One region of the Microvirgula aerodenitrificans DSM 15089 genome, then DNA from elsewhere that is predicted to be linked to it. Evidence: predicted binding sites of a transcription regulator. Region 1 holds the regulator's gene; the other holds the start of a gene.
The links. Region 1 encodes FNR, which switches genes on or off when oxygen is low (the NO sensors DNR and NnrR bind a similar motif). Its sites were predicted from a motif close to TTGATNNNNATCAA; they were not measured.
Positions count from the first base shown of each region.

Region 2: the regulator FNR is predicted to act here: its motif matches at 8,426-8,439, upstream of Q352_RS0110025 (nitrite reductase).

Region 1 is NZ_JHVK01000002.1:291,896-306,784, reverse strand. Features, by position in the region: gene Q352_RS0103225 (MFS transporter) at 5-1,216, opposite strand; gene Q352_RS0103220 (AraC family transcriptional regulator) at 1,351-2,118, shown strand; gene Q352_RS0103215 (zinc-binding alcohol dehydrogenase family protein) at 2,115-3,134, opposite strand; gene Q352_RS0103210 (LysR family transcriptional regulator) at 3,241-4,143, shown strand; gene Q352_RS0103205 (inositol monophosphatase family protein) at 4,197-4,985, opposite strand; gene Q352_RS0103200 (RNA methyltransferase) at 5,128-5,889, shown strand; gene Q352_RS19605 (DUF1853 family protein) at 5,895-6,809, shown strand; gene Q352_RS0103190 (flavodoxin family protein) at 6,806-7,270, shown strand; gene fnr (fumarate/nitrate reduction transcriptional regulator Fnr) at 7,278-8,033, opposite strand; gene hemN (oxygen-independent coproporphyrinogen III oxidase) at 8,137-9,549, shown strand; gene Q352_RS0103175 (RHS repeat-associated core domain-containing protein) at 9,565-10,569, opposite strand; gene Q352_RS0103170 (DNA-3-methyladenine glycosylase I) at 10,710-11,291, opposite strand; gene Q352_RS0103165 (DUF1841 family protein) at 11,308-11,778, opposite strand; gene Q352_RS0103160 (glutathione peroxidase) at 11,850-12,359, shown strand; gene Q352_RS22140 (RHS repeat-associated core domain-containing protein) at 12,333-13,256, opposite strand; gene trmB (tRNA (guanosine(46)-N7)-methyltransferase TrmB) at 13,358-14,056, opposite strand; gene Q352_RS19595 (NAD-dependent epimerase/dehydratase family protein) at 14,092-14,889, opposite strand, start outside.
Region 2 is NZ_JHVK01000010.1:20,274-35,162, forward strand. Features, by position in the region: gene cobA (uroporphyrinogen-III C-methyltransferase) at 1-43, opposite strand, end outside; gene Q352_RS0109985 (nitrite reductase) at 55-1,554, opposite strand; gene nirJ (heme d1 biosynthesis radical SAM protein NirJ) at 1,551-2,711, opposite strand; gene ahbB (siroheme decarboxylase subunit beta) at 2,716-3,195, opposite strand; gene Q352_RS0110000 (AsnC family transcriptional regulator) at 3,296-3,769, opposite strand; gene ahbB (siroheme decarboxylase subunit beta) at 3,745-4,737, opposite strand; gene Q352_RS0110010 (cytochrome D1 domain-containing protein) at 4,743-5,957, opposite strand; gene Q352_RS0110015 (c-type cytochrome) at 5,909-6,262, opposite strand; gene Q352_RS0110020 (c-type cytochrome) at 6,244-6,546, opposite strand; gene Q352_RS0110025 (nitrite reductase) at 6,611-8,218, opposite strand; gene rquA (rhodoquinone biosynthesis methyltransferase RquA) at 8,523-9,254, opposite strand; gene Q352_RS0110035 (LysR substrate-binding domain-containing protein) at 9,432-10,358, shown strand; gene cuyB (cysteate racemase) at 10,525-11,979, shown strand; gene Q352_RS0110045 (alkene reductase) at 12,212-13,312, shown strand; gene Q352_RS0110050 (ester cyclase) at 13,343-13,888, shown strand; gene nfsB (oxygen-insensitive NAD(P)H nitroreductase) at 13,915-14,568, shown strand; gene Q352_RS0110060 (methyl-accepting chemotaxis protein) at 14,614-14,889, opposite strand, start outside.

The DNA.
Region 1 (14,889 bases):
GACCTCAGCGTTTTTCCGCCCGGCGGCCGAGGTCGGGCAGGAAGGCGGTCAGCAGGCCGATCAGCGGCAGGAACGCGCACAGCTGGTACACCATGTCGATACCGTACACGTCGGCCAGCCGGCCGAGGGCGGCCGCGCCGATGCCGCCCATGCCGAAGGCAAAGCCGAAGAACAGGCCGGATACCGCCCCGATCTTGCCCGGCAGCAGTTCCTGGGCGAATACCAGAATGGCCGAGAAGGCCGAAGCGAGGATAAAGCCGATGATGAAGGTCAGCGGGCCGGTCCAGGCCAGGCTGGCATGCGGCAGCAGCAGCGTGAACGGCGCCACGCCAAGGATCGAGCCCCAGATCACCCGCTTGCGGCCGATGCGGTCGCCGATCGGGCCGCCAAGCAGGGTGCCGGCGGCAACGGCAAACAGGAACACGAACAGGTACAGCTGCGCGGACTGCACCGACAGCTGGAACTTGTGGATCAGGTAGAAGGTGTAATAGCTGGTCAGGCTGCTCAGGTAGAAATACTTCGAGAAGATCAGCATCAACAGCACGCCGACGGCCAGTGTGACCTGGCGCGACGACAGCGCATGGCCGGGTGCGGTGCGGGCAGCGGTCTTGCGGGCGCGCTGCTGGCGGCGATACCAGCCGCCGATTTTCCACAGCACGACCATGGCCAGCAGGGCGGCGGCCGAGAACCAGGCGACGCTGCGCTGGCCTTGCGGAATGATGATCCAGGCGGCCAGCAGCGGGCCCATTGCGCTGCCGGCATTGCCGCCGACCTGGAAGATCGACTGGGCTAGGCCGTGGCGGCCACCGGATGCCATGCGTGCCACGCGCGACGATTCCGGGTGGAAAATCGATGAACCGGTGCCGATCAGCGCGGCAGCCAGCAGCAGCGTCGGATAATCGGTCGCCGCCGCCAGCGTCAGCAGGCCGACCAGGGTGCAGCCCATGCCGATGGCCAGCGAGTACGGCTGCGGTCGCTTGTCGGTATACAGTCCGACCACCGGCTGCAGCAGCGAGGCGGTGATCTGGTAGGTGAGGGTGATCAGGCCGATCTGGGCAAAGCTCAGATGGAAGCTGCTTTTCAGCAGCGGATAGATCGCCAGGATCAGCGACTGGATCATGTCATTCAGGAAATGCGAGAAGCTGATGGCGCCGAGCACGCGAAAGCCGGTGCGTTCGCTGTCGGCCCGGGGCGGGGCAGTGGTGGTGGTGGTCATGACGTCGGAGCGCAGGGTGGGTGGCGATAGCGACTGATCATAACTGGCGACCTGCTGCCCGTCCTGCGAGAATCAGGCAGCAACTGGCGCAAATCGGGCAGGTGGACTGCACCGATGCCAGCGAAAGGTCATCGATGCAGCTCCCTCCCCGCTATCTGGCCTACGACCGGCGTGACGTGCCGGTGATTGCGATGGCGATCGATTATGCCGACGGTCATGTCACGCCGCCGCACAGTCACCCGAACGCACAGCTGATCCATACCGTGCAGGGGGTGCTGGTGGTCGGCACCGCGCATGGACAGTGGGTGGTGCCGCCGACGCGCGGGCTGTGGATGCCGGCCGGCACCTCGCACTGGGTGCGCATGGTTGGTGATGTGCGCATGCGCACGGTCTTTATCCGCTGCGATGCCGCGCCGGACTTGCCGGACAGCTGCCGGGTGCTCGGCATTTCCGGGCTGCTGCGCGAGCTGATCCTGGCTGCCATCGATGTCCGGATACCTTATCTGTCTGACTCTCGCGACGGGCGGCTGATGCGGTTGCTGCTGGATGAGCTGCGCGAGATTCCGACCCTGCCGTTGCAACTGACCCTGCCGTCGGACCCGGCCCTGCAGCAATTGTGCGCGGCACTGGTGGCCAGCCCCGACGATGCCACCACACTGGCGCAGTGGGCGGCGCGACTGGCGCTCGATCCGCGCACCATTGCCCGGCGTTTTGTGCGCGAGACCGGCATGACCTTCGGCCAGTGGCGGCAACAGGCCCGGCTGCAGGCAGCGCTGGAAGCACTGGCCACCGGCAGCAAGGTGGTCGATGTCGCCCTTGGCCTCGGCTACGACAGCCCCAGTGCGTTCACCGCCATGTTCAAGCGCCAGTTTGGTGTCGCCCCGAGTGTGTTTTTCCGTTAGGACCAGCCTTCCAGTACCAGCTTGCCGATGGTGTGGCCGGCCTCGAGCCGGGCGTGGGCGCGACGCAGGGTAGTGGCGTCGATCGGGCCGAGCACTTCGCCGAGCGTGGAGCGCAGCCGGCCGGCGTCGATGCCGTCGGCGATGCGTGCCAGCAGGCGGTGCTGCTCGATGCGGTCGTCGGTGCGGAACATGGCGCGGGTGAACATGAACTCCCAGGCAAAGGCCGCGCTCTTGCTTTTCAGCAGCTCGACCGGCAGCGGGCGGGCATTCTCGACGATGGTGACGATGGTGCCCTGCGGCCGGATCAGCTCGGCCAGTGCCGGGAAGTGCTGGTCGGTGTCGTTGAAGCAGGCGATGTAGTCAACCGTGTCCAGCCCCAGTGCCCGAACCTGTGCGACCAGGTCGCCGCGATGGTCGATGACATGATCGGCACCGAGCTCGCGGCACCAGCTTGCGGATTCGGTTCGTGAGGCGGTGGTGATCACCGTCAGCCGGCCGAGCGTTCTGGCCAGCTGGATGCCGATCGAACCGACCCCTCCCGCACCGCCGACGATCAGTATCGTCTTGCCGGCATCCTGCCCGTCCGGGCTGATGCCAAGACGGGTGAAGCAGGCCTCCCAGGCGGTGATGGCGGTCAGCGGCAGAGCGGCCGCGGCGGCAAAGTCGAGGCTGGCCGGCATCGGGCCGACCAGGCGTTCATCGACCAGCTGGAACTCGGCGTTGCAGCCGGGACGGGTGATGTCGCCGGCGTAGTAGACCCGGTCGCCGGGTTTGAACAGCGTGACATCGCGGCCGACGGCATCGACCACGCCGGCTGCATCCCAGCCAAGCACGCGCGGCGTGCTTTCCTGTTGTGCTTTTGGCGCGCGCACCTTGGTATCGACCGGATTGACGGCAATGGCGCGCACGGCGACGCGCAGGTCATTCGGTCCCGGTTCCGGCAGTGGCAACTCGATATCGAGCAGCGACTCGGCGTGGTCGATGGGCAGGTAGCGGTACAGGCCGACGGCTTTCATGGTGGTGTCTCCAGGCGATGACGATGAGTGATGCCGGAAGTGTAGTCGGCGGTGGATTCGCCGATTAGACTGCCCAATGTGGAAACTTTGTCCGTCAGGATGAACAATGACGCCGGAATTCGACCGGATGGCAGTCTTTGTGCAGGTGGTGGAAAGCGGCAGCTTTACTGCTGCGGCGCAGGCGCTCGGCCTGCCCAAATCCACGGTCAGTCAGCAACTGGCCAGGCTGGAAGCCTCGCTGGGTGTGCGGCTGTTGCAGCGGAGTACGCGCAAGCTGAGTCTGACTGCCGCCGGGCAGCTGTATGTCGGCCACTGCCAGCGCATGGTCGAAGCCGGTCGTGCCGCCGATGCGGCCGTTTCCCGGCTGCGCGATGCGCCGGCCGGCCAGTTGCGCATTACTGCGCCGGAGGCTTCCGGCGCGCTGCTGTTCGCCGGGCTGGTGCCGGCATTTCGCCGCCGCTACCCGCTGATCAGCGTCGACATGCTGGTGACCGATGCCCATCTCGACCTGATCGGCGAGCGCATCGACCTGGCGTTTCGTACCGGGCGGCTGGCGGATTCGAGCTTTGTCAGCCGGCATGTCGGCGAGGTGCGCCGTGCTCTGGTGGCGGCCCCGGACTATGTGGCGCACGCCGGCCTGCCGGTTTCACCGGCCGATCTCGCCGCTCATGCCTGTCTGGTTCATCATCCGGCCCCGGACTGGCCGCTGACGGGGGCGGATGGCCTGCAGCGGGTCGTGCCGTCGCCGGGCATGCGCAGCAGCAGCCTGATGTATCTGCAGCAGGCTGCCGTTCATGGTGCCGGCATTGCCATGCTGCCGGCGTTCATGTGCCGGTGCGAGCTGGCCAGCGGGCAACTGGTCGAACTGCTGGCAGCGTATCCGCCGTTGCCGAACCAGTATTTCGCTGTCTATCCGACCCGCACCCACGTGTCGGCCGCGCTGCGCGCCTTCCTGGATTTTGTCGGAACATGGGGGCTGGCCGAGCGGCTGGCAGCCGTCGATAAATGAAAATGGCAGACCGGAGGTCTGCCATGGGGCGGATCGCAAACTGCCGGAAATGATTACCGGACGTGCGGTGCCAGCGTGTGCAGCATCTGCGCCAGCACCTTCGGGTTGGCGGCGACCACGTCACCGGATTCCAGCCAGCCCTGCTCGCCGAACACGTCGGTGACAATGGCGCCGGCTTCCTGGGCGATCAGGCTGCCTGCGGCGATGTCCCACGATTTCAGGTTCAGTTCCCAGTAGCCGTCCACGCGGCCGCTGGCGACATAGCACAGGTCGAGCGCGGCCGAGCCTTCGCGGCGCACGCCGGCGGTCTTGCGGATCATGTCGGCGAACATGGCCAGGTACTGGTCCAGATAGCTGACGTCGGTGTACGGGAAGCCGGTGGAGATCAGGCTGTCGGCCAGGCTGATGCGCTTGCTGACGCGGATGCGGCGATCATTGAGGAAAGCGCCGCCGCCTTTGCTGGCGGTGAACAGGTCGTTGCGGTTCGGATCATAGACCACGGCCTGCTGGATCTGGCCCTTGTGCGCGAGGGCGATGGATACGCAATACTGCGGATAGCCGTGCAGGAAGTTGGTGGTGCCGTCCAGCGGATCGATGATCCACAGGTATTCGGCGTCGGACAGCGAGGCCCCGCCCGATTCCTCGGCTAGAATGGCGTGCTTGGGGTAGGCATCCCGGATCATGTCGATGATGGCCGCTTCGGCCGCACGGTCGACGTCGCTGACGAAGTCGTTGTGCTGTTTCTGCTCGGCGCGGATCAGGTCGAGGTTGTTCGACGCGCGTTGAATGATGTTGGCGGCGCGACGCGCGGCCTTGACCGCGATGGTCAGCATCGGATGCATGGGAGCCTCTCTGGCAAAGGGGGCGCGCCGCGAATTCTTGCCGCCGCGCGTCTGGATAGTCCGGGTTTAAGGAACGATAAAGACCCGGACAGTTGGATGTTCCGGGCCTTTTGATGGCCGGAATTTTAACGCAGTTTTCTCAATGTCGAAACCCGAAGTCCCTGATTTTTTGCGTAATGTGCGCGTCGTTCTGGCGCGTCCTTCCCATCCCGGCAATATCGGCGCCGCCGCGCGCGCGATGAAGACCATGGGCGTGACCCGCCTGTATCTGGTCGAGCCAAAGCGTTTTCCCGATGCCGAGGCGACCACGCTGGCATCCGGCGCGGCCGATGTGCTGGAGAACGCCGTGGTGACCGGCACGCTCGATGCCGCGCTGGAAGGCGTGTCCATCGCCTGTGCGCTGACCAGCCGCAAGCGCGAGCTGACCACGCCGCTGGCCGCGCCGCGCGACGCCTGTGCCGAGCTGCTGGCGGCGGCCCGCGACGGGGTCGAGGTTGCACTGGTGTTCGGCAACGAAACCTACGGACTGTCGATCGACGAGGTCGCGCGCTGCAACCGGCTGGTCACCATTGCCGGCAACCCGGACTATTTTTCGCTGAACCTCGGCCAGGCGGTACAGGTCATGTGCTATGAGCTGTTCAGCCAGCTGGCATTCCCGCTTGATCATTTGCGGGCCGATGCCGAACTGGCCAGTCATGAAGAGGTCGAAGGGTTCTATGGTCATCTCGACCGGGTGCTCGACGGTATCGGTTTCTATGACCGGCGCAATGGCGAACGGCTGATGCGCCGCTTGCGCACCCTGTATGACCGCGCCAGCCTGGAGCGGCAGGAGATCGATATCCTGCGCGGCATGCTGAAGCAGATCGAACGCCGCTGCGGGCCGGACCCGTACCGACACGACTGAGTCGCGTGAACTGCGCCGCCGATCCCCGCCTGCTGCCGTTGCTGGCCTCGTTGCGCGAACCGGCGGTGCGGGCACTGGCGTCACTGCTGCTCGGGCCGTCGCCGTGGGACAGCGGTGTCGAGTTCGACCGGGCCCTGCTGGCCGGACCGCGGGCTGCCGAACGGCTGCTGGCACTGGACCGCCGCCCTGCCGTATTGCTGGACTGGCTGGCGGCCCGGCGCACCGGGCGCCTTGGCGCCCATGCCGAGGCGCTGCTGGCCTTCTGGCTGGCACAGCGGAGTGCGCAGCTTGAACTGGTGGCGGCCAACCGCGCGGTGCGGGTCGAGGCGCATACCCTCGGCGAGTTCGATTTCCTGCTGCGGCTGGACGGACGGCCGCTCCATGTCGAAATGGCGTGCAAGTTCTATCTGGAAGTCGCGCCGCAGTGCTGGGTCGGGACCGACCTGCGCGATGCGCTGGCGCTGAAACGTGCGCAACTGGTGCGCCAGCTGGCGCTGGCCGGCGATGCGCGTGCGGCGGCGACCCTCCCGCCCGGTTTCGCCGGCTGCCCGGCCTTTACCGTGTTGCGCGGGCAATTGTTCCGGCCGGCCGGCAGCGGCGAACCGGTGCACTGGTGGCGGCATCAGGGGGAGGCCTGGCCGGCACGGGCGGCCGACAGCCGCTATCTGCACCTGCTCCGGCTCGACTGGCTGTCCCCGGCCCGGGCTGGCCGGGCCGACGTGCAGACCGCCGCCGAGCTGCAGGCGCGGCTGGCGGGCAGGAGAGAGGCGCTGATGGTGGCGGAAATGCAGGCCGTCGGCGATGACGACTGGCAGGAAGTGTCGCGCGGCTTCGTGGTGCCGGCGCACTGGCCGGAGCCCGGCCGGCTGGCCACCCTGATGGCGCGCATCGCGGCGCTGGATGGCGGGGAGAAGGAATGATGAAGCAGCTGCTGATCCTGTGGGCCGGTCAGACCGGGCGCAACCTGCAGCTGGCGCGGGCCGCGGCGGCGGCGGCCAGTGAGGCGGGCGAGGGGGAGATCGACGTGCGGCTGCTGCCGGCGCAGCAGGCCGGCATCGACGATCTGCTGGCCTGTCACGGCCTGATTGTCGCCACGCCGGAAAATTTCGGCTACATGGCCGGCACGCTGAAGGATTTTTTCGATCGCACGTTCTACCCGGCCCAGGGGCGGGTGGAAGGATTGCCGTATGCGATCCTGATCTGTGCCGGCAATGACGGCAGCGGGGCGCGAGTCGCGATCGAACGCATTGCGCGCGGCTATCCGCTGACGCCGGCCTGCGAGCCGCTGATCGTGCATGGGGAGCCCGACCAGGCCGCGCTGGAGCGCGCGGCCGAGGTCGGTGCGACGCTGGCGCTCGGCCTGTCGCTGGGACTGTTCTGAACCGGGTTCAGGTGGTGGCGATCGGCATGCTCTGCTGGCAGCCGCCGACCAGGGTCTTCAGGTTCTCCGGCTGAATCAGCTGGATGTGCTTGTGTTCGACAATGATCCAGCCCTGGGCCTGGAATTTCGACAGCGTGCGGCTGACGGTTTCCAGCTTCAGACCGAGGAAGGAACCGATTTCCTCACGGCTCATGCGCAGGATGAAATCGTTGGCGGCGAAGCCGCGGGCGGAGAAGCGCTGGGACAGGTTGAGCAGGAAGGCGGCCAGACGTTCTTCCGCCTTCATGTTGCCGAGCAGCAGCATGACCGACTGGTCACGGACGATTTCACGGCTCATCAACCGGAAGAAATGATGCTGCAGGGTCGGGATGTCACGACCGAGACTGGTCATGCGCGAGAACGGCAGTTCACAGACCTCGGCATCCTCGAGCGCGATCGCATCACAGCCGTGCAGGCTGCTGGAGACGCCATCCAGGCCCAGCAGCTCGCCGGACATCTGGAAACCGGTGACCTGCTCGCGGCCGTCATGGCTGGAAATGCAGGTCTTGAAAAAGCCGGTCCGGATGGCGAACATGGACTTGAACGCCTCGCCGGCGCGGAACAGGTACTCGCCGCGCTTCAGGCGCCGACTCTGCCGGATCACGGCGTCGAGCTGGCTCATCTCCTCGCGATTGAGTCCGATGGGCAGGCACAATTCGCGAAGACTGCAGTTCGAGCAGGAGATCTTCAGCGTGTGGGCAGTAAGCGGATTGTGTTCGGCCATGATGATCCGTTCAGGTTGTTATCATGCCAGGCTTGACGACTATCAAAGGCGCCCCTGCACGATTCAGGCAAAGTGGTTCACTGCCTGAGAGGTTTATCCATTTATGACGACAGCAATTCACGACAACGTGGCTCCCGCCCAGTTCATTTTCGACCGAGAGTTGATCGAACGCCTCGACGGCAGCGGTCCTCGCTACACCTCGTATCCGACGGCAGACCGTTTTACCACCGAATTCAACGGCGTAGATTATCGCCACTGCCTTGAGCAAAGGCAAATCGGCGCCAGCGCCAAGCCAGTATCATTATACGCTCATATACCGTTCTGTAATACAGTCTGCTACTACTGCGCCTGTAACAAGGTCATTACCAAGGACAAGACGCGTGCGGATACCTATCTGGGTTATCTCGAACGCGAGCTGGCGCTGCATGCCGAAGGGCTGGGGCCGCGCCAGGACCTGATCCAGCTGCACTTCGGCGGCGGCACGCCGACCTTCCTGTCCGACGAGCAGATGCAGCGGCTGATGGACGCGATCCGTCGCCATTTCAACCTGTTGCCCACTGGCGAATACTCGATCGAGATCGATCCGCGCAAGGTCAGCGCCGACACGGTGCGGCTGCTGGCGACCCAGGGCTTCAACCGCATGTCGGTCGGGGTGCAGGATTTTGATCTGCAGGTGCAGAAGGCCGTCAACCGGGTACAGAGTGTCGAGGAGACGCTGACGGTCATCGACGCCGCGCGGTCGTCCGGCTTCAAGTCGGTCAGCCTCGATCTGATCTACGGCCTGCCGCACCAGACCGTCGACTCGGTCCGGCGTACGCTGGAGACGGTGCTCAGCATCCGTCCGGACCGGCTGGCGCTGTACAACTACGCCCACCTGCCGACGGTCTTCATGCCGCAGCGGCGCATCAACGAAGCGGATCTGCCGTCGGCCGAGGTCAAGCTCGACATCCTGCAGATGGCGGTGCAGATGCTGACCGATGCCGGTTACGAATTCATCGGCATGGACCACTTCGCCCTGCCGGACGACGATCTGGCCGTGGCCCTGCGCCAGGGACGGCTGCAACGGAACTTCCAGGGCTACTCGACCCATGCCGACCATGATCTGGTGTCCATCGGGACCTCGGCCATCGGCAAGGTCGGCGCCAGCTATCACCAGAACGCAAAAGACCTCGAACAGTATTATGCGATGCTGGACGAAGGTCGGCTGCCGATCGTCCGCGGTCTGCTGCTGAGTGCCGACGACCTGCTGCGCCGGGCAATCATTCAGGCGCTGATGTGCCGCTTCTCGCTGTCGATGGAAGCGATGGGCGAGGGTTTCGGCATCGACTTCAAGCAGTATTTCGCGCCGGAAATGGCCCGGCTGGCCGAATACGAGGCTGACGGACTGGTCGAGCTGGATGACGAGTGGATCGCCGTGACGCCGCAGGGGCGTTTCCTGATCCGCACCATTGCCATGGTGTTCGACCGCTATCTGCGCGAGAAACAGACCCACGCCCGCTACTCGAAGACGATCTGAGCCGCTGACGCCGTATCAATGGTGTGCGTACAGCTGCCTCAGGTAAATCGCTGTGCTCTGCTGTTCGAACCGGACCGTATTGACCAGGCTGGTGCGCGCAGAGGTCCACATGCCCTGAGCCTGGAAGACCCGGACGTCCTCGTACGGCAGCTTGTGCAGCGTGAACGACTTCCAGAGGTACTCGGGTGAAACGGTTCCCTTGCCGGCCACGACAGTCTTGCCCAGCCGGTTTGCGACAACCTGGGCGACGGAGGACATGCTGTTGCCCTGGCCTGCGTGACACGACCCCAGCAACACGGTGTCCGTGTCGGCGTCGAGCAGCGGGCGGATACGTCTGGCCAGTTGGGGGGCGCGCAACAGCTTGTTTGCGGCGATCGTCACATGGGGTGAGCCATGGATGCCGACTGTCTGTACGCCCGGCCCCTTGTTCCAGACTCTCAGTGACATGTCAAAATCGGGGTTTTTCCGCAGATGTCTGCCCAACCGCCATGCGCCGAAACCGATGGCGCCCAGGACCAGGCTAACCAGACTCGCGGCGACCCCCAGGCCGTAGGATACCCTTCCCAGCGTTGCTGCCTGTCCAGGGCTTGAGCCGGCCAGCAGATTGGAGGCCGCGCCGGTAGCGACGGAGATGATCGCCAGCGCCAGCCCCAGACTGGCCAGTATGGATGCCGTGCCAAAGGTGGCAATGGAGAGGACCAGACTGACCAGGCCGAGGGCGATTCCGGTGTTGGAAATCGCTGAATAACCGGAAGGATCACGATTGTTGACCGGGTCGCCCAGACAGAATGCATAGGGATTGATGCCTCCCGTCCCGAACGGGCTCAATGGGTCCGGTTGCAGGACGCGCTGAATTATCGGGTCGTAGCTGCGTACACCATTACCCACATGGTAGTAATTTTTGTTGCCGACATAGTCTGAAAGCATGCCATGCAGGCCGAGCCGTGGACGCTTTTTCCAGATTCTGACGGCTTGCGCTGCTGCCCTGGCCGTTGCCGGAGACGGGGAACGTGATGGCATGGCGTTTCCTCCTCGTGGAGTTCCTGGCCGCACATCAATTCGCGGTCGATGGACTGGTGTCTGAACGTTTCCTTCTTCCTGCATAGTAAGGGCTGGTCTGGCGCCGGTTGCAATTCCCGACGAATGGGCTGGCGCTGTCCTCAGACCGACGGTGGCCGGACGTGGTCCGGGTGCGAGGGGCAATCGGCCTGGTGGTCGCTGACCACGCCGACTGCCTGCAGGTACGCCTGGATGACCGTGCTGCCGACGAAATTCATGCCGGCTTTTTTCAGCGCCTTGCTGATCCGGTCAGACAGCGGGGTCGAGGCTGGCGCGTCGGTGTAGCGGGTGAAACGGCTGACGACCGGCTGCCGGTCCACGTGCGACCACAGCCAGTCGGAAAACGAACCGTGCTCGGCCTGCATGGCGACGAAGACCCGTGCATTGCGGCGGGCGCTGACCACCTTGAGCCGGTTGCGCACGATGCCCGGGTCCTGCAGTGCGGCCTCCAGCTCCTCGTCGCTCATCGCGGCGACCCGCTGCGGGTCGAACTGATGGAAGCGGCGGCGGTAACCGTCGCGCTTGCGCAGGATGGTGATCCACGACAGACCGGCCTGGGCGCCTTCCAGGATCAGCATCTCGAACAGCTTGCGGTCATCGTGGACCGGGCGCCCCCATTCCTCGTCGTGATAGGCGATATACAGCGGGTCGGTCCCGCACCACGGGCAGCGCTCACCGGTCATGCCGTTCTCCATCGGTTCAGGGTTCGTCGCCCGGCCGGGCGAGGTCGAAGGCTTCGCCCTCGCCGATCCGGCGGCGCAGCACGTTCAGGTAGACGTTCGGGTCCGGCATGCTGCCGTTGCGCTGGGCCAGCCAGATCATCTCCGCCAGACCGTCCATCGCCGCATGCTGGGCATCGTGACGGGTGCCGAGCCGGGCCGCGAGGCGGTCGACCAGATCGCGGACGCCGGCGGGCTGATCGATCGACACCTGCTCCTCGATCGACAGATGCATCATCATGTGCAGGAACGGGTTGGTTTCGCCGCCCTCCGGACGCCAGTCGCGGTCGAGGTAGCGGTCGGGGTCGGCCAGCATCGGCTGGTATTCGGGGTGTTCCAGTTCGATGGCCAGCGCGATCCGTTCGAGGTCGGTCAGCGGCTGTCCGGCATGATGCTTCTGCCAGGTATCGAACAGGAAACGGCGGGCTTCGTCACGGCTGGGATTGAACATGCAGCGGCCAGGGGATAACTTGAGTAGATTGGTAGGGATTATACCCTGTGACCCATTGCCAAGGAGCAGCGATGCCGAGTGTCCATGATTTTTCCGCCGTGCGTCTCGACGGCAGCGAGCAGAAACTGTCCGACTATGCGGGCCAGGTCCTGCTGATCGTTAACACCGCCAGCGAGTGCGGTTTTACCCCGCAATACGCTGGCCTGCAGGCGCTGCAAGAGCGTTTCCATGACCGCCGGTTCAGCGTGCTCGGCTTTCCATGCAACCAGTTCGGCGGACAGGAGCCGGGCAACGAGGCGGAAATCGGCCAGTTCTGCACCACCCGCTTCGGGGTGAGTTTTCCGATGTTTGCCAGGATCGATGTCAATGGCGCGCAGGCGCATCCGCTGTACGCCTACCTGACGCACGAGAAGCCCGGCGTGCTGAACACCGAGCGCATCAAGTGGAATTTCACCAAGTTTCTGGTCGACCCGCAGGGCGCGGTGGTCGATCGCTATGCGCCTGCGACCAGGCCGGCAGCGCTTGTCGACGCCATCGAGCGCCTGCTGCCGCGCTCAGACCAGAGTGCCTGGCAGTTGTGAGAGGCTGCTGTGCCAGGATAGGGAGCGCGGCAGCCCGCTGGTGAACTGGAGACCCCGCACGTTGAGTTCAAACAGGGACCCGGCAGCGGTCTCGGCATGGAATGCCGCATTGCTCTGGCCAGATGACACCGGCACCGATGCCGGGGCAGACCGCGTTCTGAATGGCGCGTGCTGGGGGGGTAATCTGTGGAAATGCTGCGAGACCCACTGCCGCGTGGTGCTGAACCTTTCTGACAGCATGGACACCGTTCGTGCGGGTCTGCGCCGCAAGTGCTGCAGTGCCGCGAGATTCGCCTGTCTCAGTTGTATCTTGTGGAGGGCGACCATCGTCTTGATGCCATGAACCGCCGTGGCAAAACCGATGGTGTTGCCGATGGCGACCAGGATATTGCCGGCCAGCGACAGAGCATTGCCCAGTGCGGAGTCCGCTCCCAGTGCGCTGCCGGCGCTTTGCAGCGACATGCCCGTCACTGCCACTACAAGGCCGACCGAGGCGATGATGAGGGCCAGCGTGCCGCCACTCATGAAGTTGAGGATGATGCCGGCCAGACTGGCCAGGATGCCGGTGGCGTTGGCAATGTAGCCAGTGATGTCGGTGGTGGTGCCAAGCACGTAATAGCCGGATGGATCGCGCCGGTTGACCGGATCACCGCTGCAGAATGCATACGCATTGATACCGCCCCTGCCGAACGGGCTGTGCGGGTCCAGACGCAGGAAACGCTGGGAAACCGGGTCGTAGCTGCGTGCGCCATTGCCAAGGTGATACCACTGGCGGGTGCCGATCCGGTCTACCAGCTGACCATGCATGCCGACCCGCGTGAGCGGGGCGGGTGACACCGCCGCAGTCAGGCGCGGGCGGGTAGCCGGGGACTGGGCATTCTGAACTGCAGGCATCATGATCTCCACGGCTGGCCGGCGGGGAGCGAGGCCGTACCGTGGTGTCCGGTAGCACTCTCTGCCTGGTCTTTATCTAGATCTAGGCAGGGGTTGCATGACTGTCATTGCGGACTGACGAGTGGTTTCCGGCGGAACACCAGGTCCCAGACCCCGTGGCCGAGGCGCAGGCCGCGCTGCTCGAACTTGGTCAGTGGCCGGTAGTCGGGGCGTGGCGCGTAACCGGCGGCGGTGTTGACCAGATCCGGATTGGCGGACAGCACGTCCAGCATCTGGATGGCGTAGTCTTCCCAGTCGGTCGCCAGGTGCAGGTAGGCCCCCGGCTTCAGTCGCGATACCAGCAGGGCGACGAATCCGGGCTGCACCAGCCGGCGCTTGTTGTGGCGTTTCTTGTGCCACGGGTCGGGGAAGAAGATATGGATGCCGTCCAGGCTGTCGGCCGGCAGCATTTCCCGCACGACTTCGACCGCGTCATGGCGGATGACGCGGATGTTTTCCAGTTGCTTCTCGCCGACCAGCTTCAGCAGGCTGCCGACACCGGGTCCGTGAACCTCGATGCCCAGGTAATCCTGTTCGGGATGGCGCTCGGCGATTTCCGCGCTGGCCTGGCCCATGCCGAAGCCGATTTCGAGGATTTTCGCTGCCTGGCGGCCAAAGGCGGCATCCAGGTCCAGCGGCTGGCCGGTGTACTCGATGCCGAAACGCGGGAACAGCGTGTCGTAGGCGCGCTTCTGTCCCGGGGTCAGGTGCCCCTGACGCAGGACGAAGCTCTTGATATGGCGCTGGAAGTCGGGATTTTCCATGTGGCGGGACGCGGGGAATGACAAAGCCGGCGATGTTACCCGGCGGCCGCGTCGGCGACCAGTTCGATGGTGGCATCAGCGGACGCCAGAAAGGCGTCCAGGGTCGGATAGCGCAAGGCAACGGGCAGTTCGGCATGCATGCGCGCATTCAGCAGCAGGCGAGACTCGCGCAGAAACGACCATTGCGCCGGCGACACGGCCGTGGCCAGTTCGGCATGCGGCAGACGCGGCGGGCGGGTCAGCCGGTAACGGTCGGCGATGGCATCCAGCCACTCGCCGGTGGCCAGCTGGCTGTCGTCGCAGACGTTGTAGCAGCGAATGCCACCATGGCGTTCGAGCGCGGCCACGCACAGCAGGGCCAGATCGTCGGCATGGATGCGGTTGGCCGGCGTGTCCTCGCTGGCGATCGCGCACGGCGTGCCGGCGCGCAGCCGTGCCAGCGGCAGGCGGTCACCGGCATAGATGCCCGGTGCCCTCAGTATGGTGACGCTGGCACCGGTCTGGCGGGCAAATTGTCGCCACAGCCGTTCTGCCGTCAGCCGGCGCATGCCGCGCGCCGAGTCCGGACGGCATGGCGCCGTTTCCGGTGTCGGCGCCCCGTGGCGGTCGCCGTACACGCCGCTGGTACTGATATAGACTATCCGGCGTGGTATGCTTGCCCGCCTTTTGAGTACGTTGGCAAGCCGCGCGACCCGGCTGTCACCACTGGCGGATTCGTCCGGCGGCGCGGTGTACAGCACGCAGTCGGCCAGCCCGGCCAGCCGCTCCAGCGACGCGCGATCGTCGAGATCGGCGTGGATTGGCAGCGCGCCCAGTGCCCGCCACATGGTGGC
Region 2 (14,889 bases), on a different contig from region 1:
CGCCGACCAGCCAGACCTTGCCCGGTTGGGTTGCTCTTTCCATGTGCGGACTCCTCAGTGACTGGTTCCCGACGAACGGGTGGTCTTGTTGAATACATTGTATTTGCCGATCGGCTTGTCCATCGGCAAGCGCTTGATCTCGCGGAAAGTCGCCGCATCGTAAACCACCAGCGCGCCATCGCGCTCCATCACGCTGACCAGCGCGTATTTGCCGTCACGGGTGAACTCCACATGCGCGGCCGTACGGCCGGGGCTCGGTGTCACGCTGCCGACCACGGCCAGGCTCTGCTTGTCGATGATCTGCAGGGTATCGCGGCGCGGACTCATCATCGCGTCGGTCCACGCATACGGCGTGAGTTCGTGGCTGCGGATAAAGAACCCCGGACCATTGGTGGCGATTTCGCCGACCGTCTGCCAGTTCTGCATGTCGATCACGCTGATGCGGCCGTCCTTCAGGTTTGGCGACGCCATCACGTCATGGCCGTCGCGCTGCCAGGTAATGCCGCTGCCGAGGTGCGGCATGCCGCTCAGCGCGAGATCGGCGACCTTGCGGCCGGCGTCGAGGTCGATGACCTGGCCGCGTCCGCTGCGCGAGGCGCCGAGGATGTGGCGGTAGGACTGGTCGAAGAAAAAGTCGTCGAGCACGTCGTCGAAGGCGATCCGGCGCGGCGCAAGCTGCGGGGCGGTGCCGGCCCGTCCGTTGCGGTACGGTATTTCCCAGACCTCGGCCAGATCCTTCAGCGCCACGATGAAGCTGCCGCGCGGCGCGGCGTCATAGACCGCCGATACCCGCGACGGCGCACCGTCCGTGCCGCGCACCGTCAGGCTGCGGCGCAGTTCCAGCGTTCTGGCGTCGAGCAGGACCAGCGTGTTCGGCAGATAGTTGCCGACCAGCACCCAGCGTCCGTCGTCACTGACCGCCAGATTGCGGGTGTTGAGACCGGCGCGGATCTCGGCCACGGTCTTCAGGTTCCACAGGTCGTACTTGCTGATCCAGCCGTCGCGGCTGGCAAAGTACACATAGCGGCCGTCGCGGCTGTACTTGGGACCGCCATGCAGGGCGAAGCGGCTCTGGAAGCGATGGATCGGCTCCAGCGTGTCGCCGTCGAGCACGGTGACGTGATGGCTGCCGGCCTCGACCACCAGGAACAGATTGGCCGGATCGGCGCGGAATTGCGGCCGGTCCGGCAGGCTGCCGGGCCGGACATGGACGATACGCGACGCGCGGATGTCGCTGTCGCGCCAGTGCGGCAGCGACGGCGGATCGCTGCGCAGGAAGGTGGCCAGCGCATCGATATCGGCCGCCGACAGCGTGGCGGCGAAGCCGGCCATCTGCGTGGCCGGGCGGCCGTCGCGGATGGTGGCCAGCAGCTCGGCCGGTTTCAGCCGTTCCAGGCTTTGCGGCAACAGCGCCGGCCCCATGGCGCCGAGGCGGTCGGTGCCGTGGCAGCTTGCGCACTGCTGCCGGTACAGGGCCGGCGCATCGGGCGGGGCGGCCGTCGCCAGGGTGGCGACGGCCAGCGAACAGCAGGCGAGCAGCAGGCGCAGTGTCATGCCGTCACCTCGCATCGCAGCGGCCGGGTTTCGGCATCGCTCAGATAGCAGCCGGGATCCTCCGCCCACGGGTTGCCACTGACGGCGAAGGCGCGCACCCGGGTATTGCCATTGCAGATCTCGCGGTGCGCACAGCCCGCGCAGCGGCCCTCCAGCGGTCGCGGCCGCGATTTCAGCCCGTCCATCAGCGGATGGCTGCGGTCGGCCCAGATCTCGCCGAACGGCCGTTCGCGCACATTGCCCAGCCCGACCTGCCACCACATGGTGTCCGGATGGACGTTGCCGAGATTGTCGATATTGGCGACGCCGATGCCGGTGGCGTTGCCGCCCCACTGCAGCAGCCGGGCGCGCAGGTCGTCGACGCGGTGCGGGAAGCGCCGGGCGACCCAGTGCAGCAGGTAGACGCCGTCGGCATCGTTGTTGCCGGTCACGAAATCGCCGGCGCGTTCCTGCCGCGCGCGCGACCAGACATGGGCGAACAACCAGTCCATCGCCTGACGGGTGGCGACGTGGCGGGCATCCTGGCGCTGGTGCTTGCGACCGCGTCCGGCGTAGTTGAAGTGGGACAGGTAGAACTTGTCCAGCCCCTCGTCCTCGGTCAGGGCGACCAGCGCCGGCAGATCGGCGGCATTGGATTCGGTCAGGGTCATGCGCACGCCGACGCGCAGGCCGGCGTCGCGGGCGATGCGGATACCGGCCAGGGCGTCGTCGAAGGCACCGGCACGCTGGCGGAACACGTCGTGCACCGGCTTCAGTCCGTCGAGGCTGACGCCGTAGTAGTCGACGCCGCAATCGGCCAGTTCGCGGGCGATGGCAGGGTCGAGCAGGGTACCGTTGCTGGACACCGACACATGCAGGCCGAGCGCCTTGGCCCGGCGGGCGATAGCGAACAGGTCCGGCCGCAGCAGCGGCTCGCCGCCGGACAGGATCACCGCCGGCACGCCGGCGGCATGCAACTGGTCGAGGACGGTGAATACCTCGGCCGTGGACAGCTCACCGGCAAAGTCGGTGTCGGCCGAGGTCGAATAGCAGTGCTTGCAGGTCAGGTTGCAGCGGCGGATCAGGTTCCAGATCACCACCGGGCCGCGCGGCCGCCGCGGGGTGGCAATGGGACTGTTGTCGCGCAGTGCTTCCATGAATCGGGACAGACGGAACATGACATTACTCCCCGGTCAGGCGCAGGCCGGTTTTTTTCAGGATTCGGGTCGAATAGAGCACATCGCGTCCATGGCAGGCGGCGCCGAGTACGGCGGCGATGCGATCGCCGAGGGCCGCCGCTTCGACGCGGTCGTGGGCATGGACCATGGCGAACAGGTTGTACGGCCAGTCCGGCAGACGGCGCGGGCGCAGGTAGCAGTGGCTGACGAAGGGCAGCCGGGCCACTTCCGCGCCGAGTGCATCGGCCTCTGCGTCGTCGACGTTCCAGACCGTCATGCCATTGGCGAGATAGCCGAGCGCATAGTGGTTCGGTACCGCGGCGATGCGCCGCAGCAGGCCGTCTTCGCGCATGGCTGCCAGCCGGGCGATGATATCGGCCTCGGTGGTGCCGAGCGCGCTGGCGAGGGCAAGGTAGGGTTCCGGCACCAGCGGCAACCCCGACTGCGTGGCGCGTATCAGCGCCCGGTCCAGCGGGTCGAGCATGTCGTTTCCCTTGCGTGGCATTGTGCTGACAGCATAAAAATGACCGGGGGGCAGGCGCCTTAACGCAGATCAATGGCGGCGGTCGGGCCCGGTCCGGATCTCAGGCTTCCAGCCGCAGATGGACGATGAATTCGCGCTGTTTCGGGAACGGCAGCACCGGCACGCCGGCCGCGGCAGCGATCCGGGCCAGGGTATCGTCCAGTGTGCCGGCGAACTCGATGGCAACCACGAACCACAGGTTCAGGTGGTGTTCGCGCGCGTAATTGTGCGCAACTTCCGGGAACGCGTTGATGGCGTCGACAATGGCGTCGAACCGTTCTGCCGGTGCATGACACGCGCACAGCACGAAACGGCCGCCGGCGCGCTCGATCTGGAACAGCGGGCCGAAGCGGGTCAGCACGCCGCGCGCCAGCAGCGCATCGAGCCGCGCCAGCAGCGTGTCTTCGTCCAGCCCCAGTGCGGCTGCCGCTGCCGCATACGGGCGTGAAACCAGCGGAAAACCGTCCTGCAGCCGGTTGATGATCAGGCGGTCGGTGTCGTCGAGCGGCATCAGGCTGGCGTCGTTGTGTCGCATGGGGACTCCTCGCAGGCATAGCGTGCGCCGCGCTGGCGGTAGCAGGTGGTGCTGGGCAGCACCAACCGGGGATGGGGGGCCAGACCGGCATGGCGGACCACGCCGGCGATATCGTCCGCCATTGCCTGGCTGGAACGGGCGTGGATCATGGCGAACAGGTTGTACGGCCAGCCGGGCCGGCGCGGTCGCCGGTAGCACAGGTTTACCGCCGGGTGGGCGGCGAGGCGCTTGCCGATGGCGTCGACGTCGGTGTCCGGTACGTCCCAGACGCACATGGCATTGCTGCGGTAGCCGAATTCGCGGTGGCGCAGCACCACGCCGAAGCGACGGATCACGCCGCTGTCGCACCAGATGCGCAGCCGTTCGCCAACCTGCCCGGGACTCAGGCCGGCCATGGCCGCCAGTGCCTCGTATGGCTGCGCCACCAGTGGCAGGCCGCGCTCCAGCGCCGCGATCAGCCGCCAGTCCGCTGCATCGAGTACCGGTCGCGCCACCGGTGTCCGGGGCGTTCGCTGCCGTTGCGGGCCGTCGAGGGTGAAACCGAGATCAATGTGATATTCGCGCTCCAGCGGCAGGTCGAGCGGCGGGAGACCGGTTGCGACGGCAATATCGTCCAGCGCGGCATCGAGCTGCCCCCGGTCGCGGCCGGTCAGCACGAACCACAGGTTGCAGGCATGACCATGGCGGGCATAGTTGTGGTTGACCAGCGGACAGGCATTGACCCGCGCGGCCATCTCGTCCAGTGCATCGGGCGGCACGGCCAGCGCGGCCAGTGTGCTGGCGCCGATCACGTTCGGCGCGAATACCGCGCCGATGCGGCTGATGCGGCCGGACTGCAGCCCGGCCGCCAGTCGTGACAGCAGGTCCGCCTCGTCGAGACCACAGGCCGCGGCGGCGACATGATACGGGCGGGGCTGCAGCGGAAAATCGCGCTGCAGCGTGTCGAACAGGGCGCGATCATCGGACATGGGCGCTACATGCCGAAGCGGTAGGCGCGCGGGGTGAAGAACACGCCGCTCGGGTTGTCGGCCGGCAGCGAGGCGACCGGGGTCAGCGTGTCGGTACGGTAGACCTCGACCCGATTGTCGTCGCGGCACGAGAACCAGATTTCCTCGCCCTTCGGCGTGAACTCCATGTGCAGCACGCCCCGGCACGGTTTCAGCGTGCGGACCACGCGCCGGCTCCGGGTATCGATGACCTGCAGGGTGTCATTGTCGGGGAAGGCGAAATTGACCCAGACCTGGCGGCCGTCCGGACGCGCCATGACGAAGACCGGCTGGCCGGCGACCGCGACGCGGGCGTTTTCCTTCCAGCCGTCGCGGGTGTCGGCGACCAGCACTTCATGGCGGCCGATGGCCGGCAGCCAGGCTTCGCCCTGGGCGATGGCCCAGCCGCGCAGGTGCGGCATCTTGTACACCGGCAGCGGCGTTTCTCCCCGGCCATAGCCGGACATGACCTTGCGTACCGCCGGCGGGTCCTGCCACAGATCGACCCGGGCCAGCCCGTCCTCGCCGTACAGACCGGCCAGATAATGGCGCCCGTCCGGCGTGACCAATGCATCGTACGGCTGCTTGCCGGCGGCGAGTTTGTCCACTTTCGGGTGCGCGGGGTCGCTGGCGTCGATCAGCCAGATCTCTCCCGACTCGAACAGGCTGGCGGCGAAGTGCTGGCCGGGCAGGTCGACCAGACCGACCACCTTCGAGCGGCGGCCGTCCGCGCCGATGGCCGGGATGTCCGCCAGCGGCTTCAGCGTGGCGGCATCGAACAGGCGGATGCCGCCCGGTTCGTAGTTCTGCGCGGCCACGATGCGGCCATCCTGGCTGATGGCGCCGCCAATGGAATTGCCGGCCTGCACCACGCGATGGGTGATGCGGGCCGACAGCAGATCGATGCGCGTCAGACCGCCATCACGGCCGAACACATACGCATAGCGGGTGTCGCGCGAGAACACTACCGACGCGTGCGACAGGTCGCCCAGCCCGCTGACGGTGGCCAGGCGCTGATGCTGCGTGGTATCGACAATCTGGGCGCGGCCGGTCGCCCGTTCGATGATCAGGCCCAGGTCGCCGGTACCGCGTGCGGCCGGGGCGGTGCTGCAACCGGCCAGTGCGCTCAGGCAGGCCAGCGCAAGCGCGGGAATCAGGGCACGGCGAGAGGATCGCCGCGCTGCAATCGTTCGATCAGCCATACGGCCTCGTCTTCAGTCAGAAACGGTCGCCACGGCGGCATTGCCGTGCCGGGACGCCCGTCAAGCAGCGTGGCCACCAGACCCGACGCCGGCTTGTCCGCCAGGGCGGCGGCGGTCAGCGGCGAGCCGAGCCCGCCCTGGCGCGTCATGCCGTGGCAGGCGCCGCAGTCGTCGCGCAGCCAGTGCGCGAGCTGGCGCTGGCGCTGTGGCGAGGGCGGGTCGGTGGCGAAGGCCGGTGCCGAGACCAGCATGGCGAACAGCGCCATGCCGGCGAGCCGGCACCGGTTTACAGCGACAGGATCCATTTGGCCAGCGTCCTGGCATCGCCTTCGGACACATTGTTGGCCGGCATCGGGATCGGACCCCACTTGCCGCTGCTGCCCTTGATGATCGACTGCACCATCTGGGCTTCCATGTTCTTGCCCTTGTATTTTGTGGCGATGTCCTTGTACGCCGGACCGACCAGTTTCTTGTCGACGGTGTGGCAAGACATGCAGTTCTTGCTCTTGGCCAGGGCTTCGTTGGCCTGGGCGGCGCCGCTGACGAGCAGGGCGCCGAAGGCGAAAGCGGTCACGATAAGGTTGTGCATGGTGGAACTCCGGTTGGCGGACAAAAACAGGCGGGCAGGGAAGGGCTCCCTGCCCGCCATCGGATCAATACACGTCGTGCTGGGTATTGTGGACGTTGAATTTGCCGGTCGGCGTGATCAGCTTCGGATCCTTGATCACGGCCTTCAGCTTGCGGGTCTTGTCATCGACCACGACCAGTGCGGACTCCTGGTCCTTGGTGCCCCAGACCGAGAACCACACTTCGTCGCCGGCCTGGTTGTACTCGGCCTGCACCACGCGCTTGGCGCCGGCGCCCTTCAACTGGGCCCACTCGACGATCGGCAGTACTTCATAGCCGCTCTGCAGCTTGCTGATATCGAACACGGCCACCGACTGGTTCAGCTTCGCGTCCGGGTTCAGCGGGGTGTCGACCCACAGGTTCTTCGACTTCGGATTGGTCTTGATGAACAGCGAACCGCCACCCTGGCCCTTCAGCGTCTCGACCACCTTCCAGGCACTGGCCTTGTGCTTGACCGGATCGGTACCGATCAGGCTGATCGTGTCGTCGCCGAGATGGCTGGTGGCCCAGACCGGACCGAATTTCGGATGGACGAAGTTCGCGCCGCGACCCGGGTGCGGCGTCTTGCCGACGTCGACCAGTGCGGCCAGCTTTTCTTCCTTGGTATCGACCACGGCGACCTTGTTCGACGCGTTGGCGGCAACCAGGAAGTAGCGGCCGGTGGAGTCGAAACCGCCGTCATGCAGGAACTTGGCCGAGTCGATGGTGGTGGTTTTCAGGTTCTTCAGGTCGGTGTAGTCGACCATCATGATCTTGCCGGTTTCCTTGGCATTGACCACGAACTCGGGGCGGTAGTGGCTGGCGGCGATGGAGGCCACGCGCGGCTCGGGGTGATATTCGCCATCGACCGTCATCCCGCGGGTCGACACGATCTTCAGCGGCTTCAGCGTGCTGCCTTCCATGATGACGTACTGCGGCGGCCAGTAGGTGCCGGCGATCGCGTACTTGTCTTCGTAGCCCTTGAACTTGGAGGTTTCGACCGAACGCGCTTCCAGGCCGACCTTGACTTCCGCAACCCGGTCAGGCACCGGCATCCACAGGTCGATCAGGTCGATCTTGGCGTCGCGGCCGATCACGAACAGGTAGCGTCCCGAGGCCGACATGCGCGAAATGTGGACGGCGTAGCCAGTCTTGATGATGTTGATGATCTTCTTGCTGTCGCCGTCGATCAGCGCAACCTCACCCGCGTCGCGCAGGGTGACCGAGAACAGGTTGTCGAGGTTCAGCTTGTTCATCTTCCGGGTCGGACGCTTGCTGACCGGAACGAGTTCCTTGTAGCTCTTCTCCATGTCCGCCAGCGAGTACTCCGGCGGTGTCGGCGGTTCCTGCTGGACGTAGCGCGCCATCAGGTCGACTTCCTCGTCGGTGAAGTCGCCGGACGTGCCCCAGTTCGGCATGCCGGCCGGGCTGCCGTACTTGATGAAGGTCTTCAGATACTCGCTGCCGCGCTCCAGGGTGATGTCCGGTGTCAGCGGCTTGCCGGTAGCGCCCTTGCGCAGCACGCCGTGACAGCCGGCGCAGCGTTCGAAATAGATCTGCCTGGCCTTGGTGAATTCGGCCTCGGTCATCTTCGGCGCTTTGGGATTGGCATTCTTGTGCAGGCCGTCGTCGGCGGCGTAAGCCTGCCCGACCATCAGTGGCAGCAGCGCCAGCGCCGGGAGAATCCAGCGGGGGAACCGTCTCGCTTTCATGGTTCTTCTTTCTGTTGCAGGTTGGAGAAAGAGGGGAAAACCGTGACCTGGAATGGCGCCGGCCGGGCTGGCGTCATGTCCATGGGGTGCGAGGGCATGACAGTCATTCCATTGACGATGACATGCTGATGGACAAGCGGAAAATGCTCATTGATTCGCGTCAAGGTGCCGGCATGACGCCGGGCGGGCAGTGACGGAAGGCGGGAAGGCGGATTGCCGCCGGCCGGGTGGCCGGCGGCAGGAGGAATCAGGCGTCCGGGGCGGCCTTGTGGGTGACCACCGTGCACTGGTACACGCCGCCGAAGAAGGTGCGCTTGTTCCAGTCGAAACGGTCGGCATGGGTCGCGTAATGGCTGAGTTCGTGCTTCCACACCGCGTTGGCGAACGGTTCCAGCCAGGCGTTGACCACCTTCAGGATCCAGCGGATCGGCTGCCACATCGACGGCCGGTGGTAGTCGACGAACACCGCCTTGCCACCGACCGGCACCCGCGCCAGCATGTGGTCGACGATTTCGCGCTTCTTGTCTTCCGGCACTTCATGCAGCAAAAAGAAGCTGCAGATCAGGTCATATTCACCATGTCCGTCGAAATGGGCGGCGTCGGCACGATACACTTGCGCCCATGGCCGGCCGGCCAGCTTGCGTTCGGCGTGCTCGACCTGTGCCGGCGTGATGTCGGTCAGGTGGAAGCTGCCCTGCGGACCGACCTTGTCGGCGACGCGGGTCACCAGATCACCGTAGACATGGGCGACCTGCCAGACGCGCATGCCGGGGCGGATCTCGTTCAGATAGGCCCGCATCAGGCGCTGGTCGTTGCCGAACAGCAGGACGCGAACCACAAGGTTGTGGTCGAGCCGATCGACCTGGACCGGATTGACATAGGCCCAGTCATAGACGTCGACCATGTAATCGGGCACACCTTCGTAATAGGGGTCGACCACGTCATTGGTCAGTGGGGCGGCGCTAGTCTGAGTGTCCATCCTGATGTAATGCCTCGTGGAAAATCTTAGGCTAGTTGAGGCGATCCGGAATTTTATTGAGATGGATCATGTAAATCAGCAATCACTTATGCAGTATATCGACGAAAGATATTCGATTTCCCGATGCGCGCTGGCCAGCGATGCGGCACAGTGACGCGTTTTCAACATTGACGAGTGGTGAGCGAACGAATTATGGACATCCGCTGGATCGAGGATTTCCTGAGTGTGGCGTCTTCCCGCAGCTTTTCACGCGCGGCGGAGGAACGGCACATCTCGCAGCCGTCGCTCAGTCGTCACATTCAGGCGCTGGAACACTGGGTCGGCGTACCGCTGATCGAGCGTCGCGGCCTGCCACTGACGCTGACGCCGGAAGGCGTGCTGTTCCGTGACAATGCCGAGCACTTCCTGCGCCGGCTGCTGGAGACGCGCAGCATGCTGCGCGGCGAGGTCAATCCGGACGCACATTCATTGAGGGTCATTGCCGGGCATTCACTGTCGGTGAATTTCGTGCCGTCGTGGCTGCAGACGGTACGGCAGGACTACAGCGACATCAGCGTGCGGGCGGTGACCGCCAGCATCAACAAGGCGATCAAGGCCCTGTCGGACGGCTCGGCCGATCTGCTGCTGTGCTACCACCATACCGAACTGCCGGTGCTGCTGGACGAGACGCGCTACGCGTTCCTGCCGCTGGGTGACACCGTACTGTTGCCGGTGTCGGCGCCGGGCCTCGACGGCCGGCCGCGTTACGCGCTGCCGGGGACCCGCCAGGTGCCGGTACCGCTGATCTCGTTTGCGACCGGTGCCTACCTGCGTCGCGCCGTGCAGTACCTGCTGGACCACGCTGGCCAGCCGTATGCCCTGCTGCGACGCTATGAGTCGGACATGTCCGACCAGGCCAAGGAGCTGGTGCTGCAGGGGCTGGGCATGGCCTGGCTGCCGGAAATGGTGGTCAGCCAGGAACTGGCCGAGGGCCGGCTGGTCCGCGCTGGCGGCCAGCGCTGGCAATTGCCGCTCGGCATCCGCCTGTATTGCGACCTGAACAATCGCAAGCCGGCGCTGGTGCGGCTGTGGCAGCACCTGAGCGGTCGCGACCTGCCGGACTGAGTCCGGCCCCCCCGTGTGGCCCGACCGGACGCAGGATTCGGGGGCTGCATGGGCACTTATTCATTCCCCGCATACCCGGCATCTGAATACGCATCGCCGGACGCGTTTCCGTCTGCATCATGACGCATGACGCCGGATGGGCCGGCGCGCAGCGAGTGAGGGTGGAATGAATTCGGTTGACAAGAGGGTCGGGCAGCGCCGCTTCGGCATCGTCGGCGGGGTCGGTGCGCTGGCAGGCGCCGACGTGCTGTTCAAGCTGGTCCAGCGCGCGGCGCGCCAGGGCGAGGCCCAGCCTGACGTGCTGCTGGAGCAGCAGCCACTGAGCGAAGGCGACGCCGTGGCCCGGGGCGAGGCCGATCCGCGCGAGAGCAAGTTCTACGTATTCAACATCGTCCGGCACTTCGAGAGTCAGGGCGTCGACCGGGTGCTGTTGCCGTCGTTCATCTGCCATACCTTCCTCGACGACATCCAGGCCGAAACCGCGCTGCCGATCGTCAACCTGATGACGGCAGTCACCGACCATCTCGAACGCGAGCTGCCGGCCGGCACGCCGCTTGGCGTGCTGACCTGCGACTACGTGCGCCGTGCCGGCCTGCTCGAAAGCCATCTCGGCGCGCGCCATCCGCTGCATTACCCGTCCGCCGACGCCCAGGCCGGGCTGATGGAGGCGATCTACGGCCCGCGCGGGCTCAAGGCCGGCTACCTCGACGATGCCGCGCTGGAAGCCGTGATGCAGGCCTGCCGCAGTCTGCAGGCCGACGGGGTCGGGGTCATCCTCGCCGCCTCGACCGAAGTGGCGCTGCTGGCCGAACGACTGGCCGCCCGCGGCATCCGGCTGATCGACAGCAACCGGGTCTATGCCGACCATGCGCTGGAGCGCGATGCCGTGCCGGCCGGTGAGCCGGTCAAGGTCGGTATCGTCGGCGGCGTCGGACCGGCGGCGACGGTGGATTTCATGGACAAGCTGGTCAGGCTGACACGGGCGCAGCGCGACCAGGAACACGTGCGGCTGCTGGTCGAACACAATCCGCAGATTCCGGACCGGACCGCGCACATCCTCGGCCGCGGGCCGGACCCGTCGATCGCGCTGTATGCCGCCTGCAAGCGGCTGGAGGCCGGCGGTGCGGCGATGATCGCCATTCCGTGCAATACCGCGCATGCCTACCTTGGCGACCTGCAGCCGCATCTGTCGATCCCGGTCATCAGCATGCCGGACGTGACCATGGCACGGATTGCCGAACGCTACCCGCACTGTCCGCCGGTCGGGCTGCTGGCCACCAGCGGCACGATGAGCAGCGGCGTCTACCGCCGGGCGGCCGAGCGCGCCGGCCTGACGCTGATCGTGCCGGACGACGCCCATCAGGCGCAGGTGATGAATGCCATCTACGGCGACAAGGGGGTCAAGGCCGGCTTTGTCGACGGCGAGTGCCGCGCCGACCTGCTGGCCGCTGCCCGCCATCTGGCCGATCGCGGCGCCGAAGTGCTGATCCTCGGCTGCACCGAACTGCCACTGATCGTGCCTGGCGAGGACGTCCTGAACCTTGGCGGTCGCGAGGTCGGTCTGGTCGACCCGACCCGGGAACTGGCGCGTCGTTGCGTCGAACTGGCGCAGGGGGCGTGACCGGGGAAGACCGACTGTCGCCTTGCCGCAACCGCAAGCCGTCCCCTTTTTGACGGCTTGCCGGGCCGGCTGGTGTCATTGTCGTCGGGCATGACCCGGTTCGGGCGCCGGCATCGGGAAGCGATCTCCCGTTTTCATTTGAAAATGATTCAAATGGCGGCCTGATTATCGACATGCGGCTCGCCGGGCAGAATGGCACGGCCTCTTCCACCGAGTCCGGAGCCCTGCCGCCATGCCTACTGCTTCCCCGTTGTTCACCCCGACCGTCATTGCCGGTCACGCCGTGCCGCACCGCGTGGTCATGGCGCCGATGACCCGCTGCCGCAGCACCCAGCCCGGCGATGTGCCCAATGCGCTGAATGCGCGCTACTACGCCCAGCGCGCATCGGCTGCGCTGATCGTGACCGAGGCGACGCAGATCTCGCCGCAAGGCAAGGGTTACTCGTTCACGCCCGGTATCCACAGTGACGCGCAGGTGGCCGGCTGGCGTCTGGTGACCGATGCCGTCCATGCCGCCGGCGGGCGGATCTTCCTGCAGCTCTGGCATGTGGGACGCATGTCCCACCCGGATTTCCACCATGGTGAATTGCCGGTTGCGCCGTCGGCCGTGCCGTTCGACGGCCAGGTGTGGAGGGCTGATCCGCAGACCGGGATCGGCGCCATGGTCGCCTGCCCGACGCCGCGTGCGCTGGAGCGGGATGAAATCCGCGGCATCGTCGACGACTTTCGCCGCGCGGCGCGACGGGCGCTGGACGCCGGCTTCGACGGTGTCGAGATCCATGGCGCCAACGGCTATCTGCTCGACCAGTTCCTGCGCACGACCTCGAACACCCGCACCGATGAATACGGCGGCTCGCGTGACAAGCGGTTGCGCTTTCTGCGGGAAGTGGTCGATGCCGTGGCCGGGGAAATCGGTGCCGCACGCACTGCCATCCGCCTGGCGCCGTTCCTGACCGCGCGCGGGATGGCCTGCCCGGACATTCTGCCGACCCTGCTGGAGGCGGCCACTTATCTGCAGGCGCGCGGCATTGCCTATCTGCACCTGGTCGAAGCCGACTGGGACGATGCGCCGCCGTTTACCGAGACGTTCCGCCAGGACATTCGTGCCCGCTTCAGCCGGCCGATCATCGTGGCCGGCAAATACGACCGTGCCCGCGCCGAGTGGGTGATCGGCAACGGTTATGCCGACCTGGTCGCCTTCGGCCGCGCCTTTATTGCCAACCCGGACCTGCCGCGCCGGCTGGCCGACGGCCTGCCGCTGGCTTCATTCGACGGCAACACGCTGTTTGGCGGCGATGCCCGTGGCTACAGCGACTACCCGGCCGCCGCCTGACTTTCCCCTTACCCTGCAAAGGACACTGCCATGACCCTGTTCCCTTCCTCTTCCGCACGCTGGCTGCTGCCGCTGCTGTTGTCCGCCGCGACCCTGACTGCCAGCGCACAGGACCTCCCGCTGCTGCTGCCACGCGTCGTCGTTGCCGCCAGCGGGCAGGCGACGGCTGATTCGCCGCAGGCACTGGCTGCCCGCCGCTACGGCAGCTTCTGGAATACTGGCGATGAAGCGCTGGCCCGCGCCGCGCTGGCGCCTGACTTTACCGACCGCACCCTGCCACCGGGCCGGGCGCAAGGGCTGGCCGGGCCGCTGGCCGCCTCCCGCTTCATGCGCACGGCCATACCGGACATGCGCTGCGAGATCGAACAGATGGTGGTCGCCGGCGACCGGGTGGTGGTCCATCTGCGCTTCCGTGGCCATTTCAGCGGCCAGTTCGGCCAGTTGCAGGGGCGGGGCCAGGCGGTCGACTTCATCGCCACCGACATCTACCGGGTGGCGGATGGACGTATCGCCGAAAACTGGCATATCGAGGACAATCTGACCCTGATGAAACAGCTTGGCGTCGTTGGCGCCTGACCTGACCCCTACCTGGAGAATCCGGCATGAACCTTTCTGATATCGCCAAGACCCGCTACACCACCAAGGCCTTCGATCCGGCACGACGCATTCCGCAGCCGAAGATCGACGAACTGCTGACCCTGCTGCGTCACAGCCCGTCGTCGGTCAACTCGCAACCGTGGCACTTTGTCGTGGCTGACAGTGCCGAAGGCAAGGCGCGCATCGCCCGCGGCGTGCATGACGATTTCGTCTACAACGAGCCCAAGGTGCTGAACGCGTCGCATGTGATCGTGCTGTGCGCGCGCACTGCCATGACCGACGACCATCTGGCACGCGTGCTGGAACAGGAGGCCGCCGACGGCCGCTTCCCGAGCCCGGAGGCCCGGGAAGGCCAGCGCAACGGTCGCCTCGGCTACGTGAACCTGCACCGCTACGACCAGAAAGACCTGCAGCACTGGATGGAAAAGCAGACCTATCTGGCACTCGGCACCCTGCTGCTCGGTGCCGCCGCGCTCGGCATCGATGCCACGCCGATGGAAGGCTGCGATTTCCGCAAGCTGGACCAGGAACTGGGCCTGCGCGAACACGGTTTTACCAGCGTGGTGCTGGTCAGCCTCGGCTATCACAGCGACAGCGACTTCAATGCCGGACTGCCGAAGTCGCGTCTGCCGCAGGAAGACGTGTTCACCTTCCTGTAAGCGGTTCGCGCCGGTCCCCCCGGCGCGTCCGCCTGCCGGCTGCGTTCAGACCGTGAAGCGCGACACCTGCTGCTGCAGGCCGAGCGACAGCGACTCGAGCTGTCGGGCGGCATCGCGGGTGAAATGCACCGTCGACTGGGTTTCCTCTACCACGCCGACCACCCGTTCGACATCGCCGGCCAGATTGGTGCCGGCCTGGCTCTGCTCGGCCAGGGCTTCGGCCACATTGCGGAAGCGGACCAGCGTCGTTTCCATCCGGTCGTCGATGTCGCCGAGCGACACCGCCAGCTGATTGACTTGCGTGACGCCGGCATCGACCAG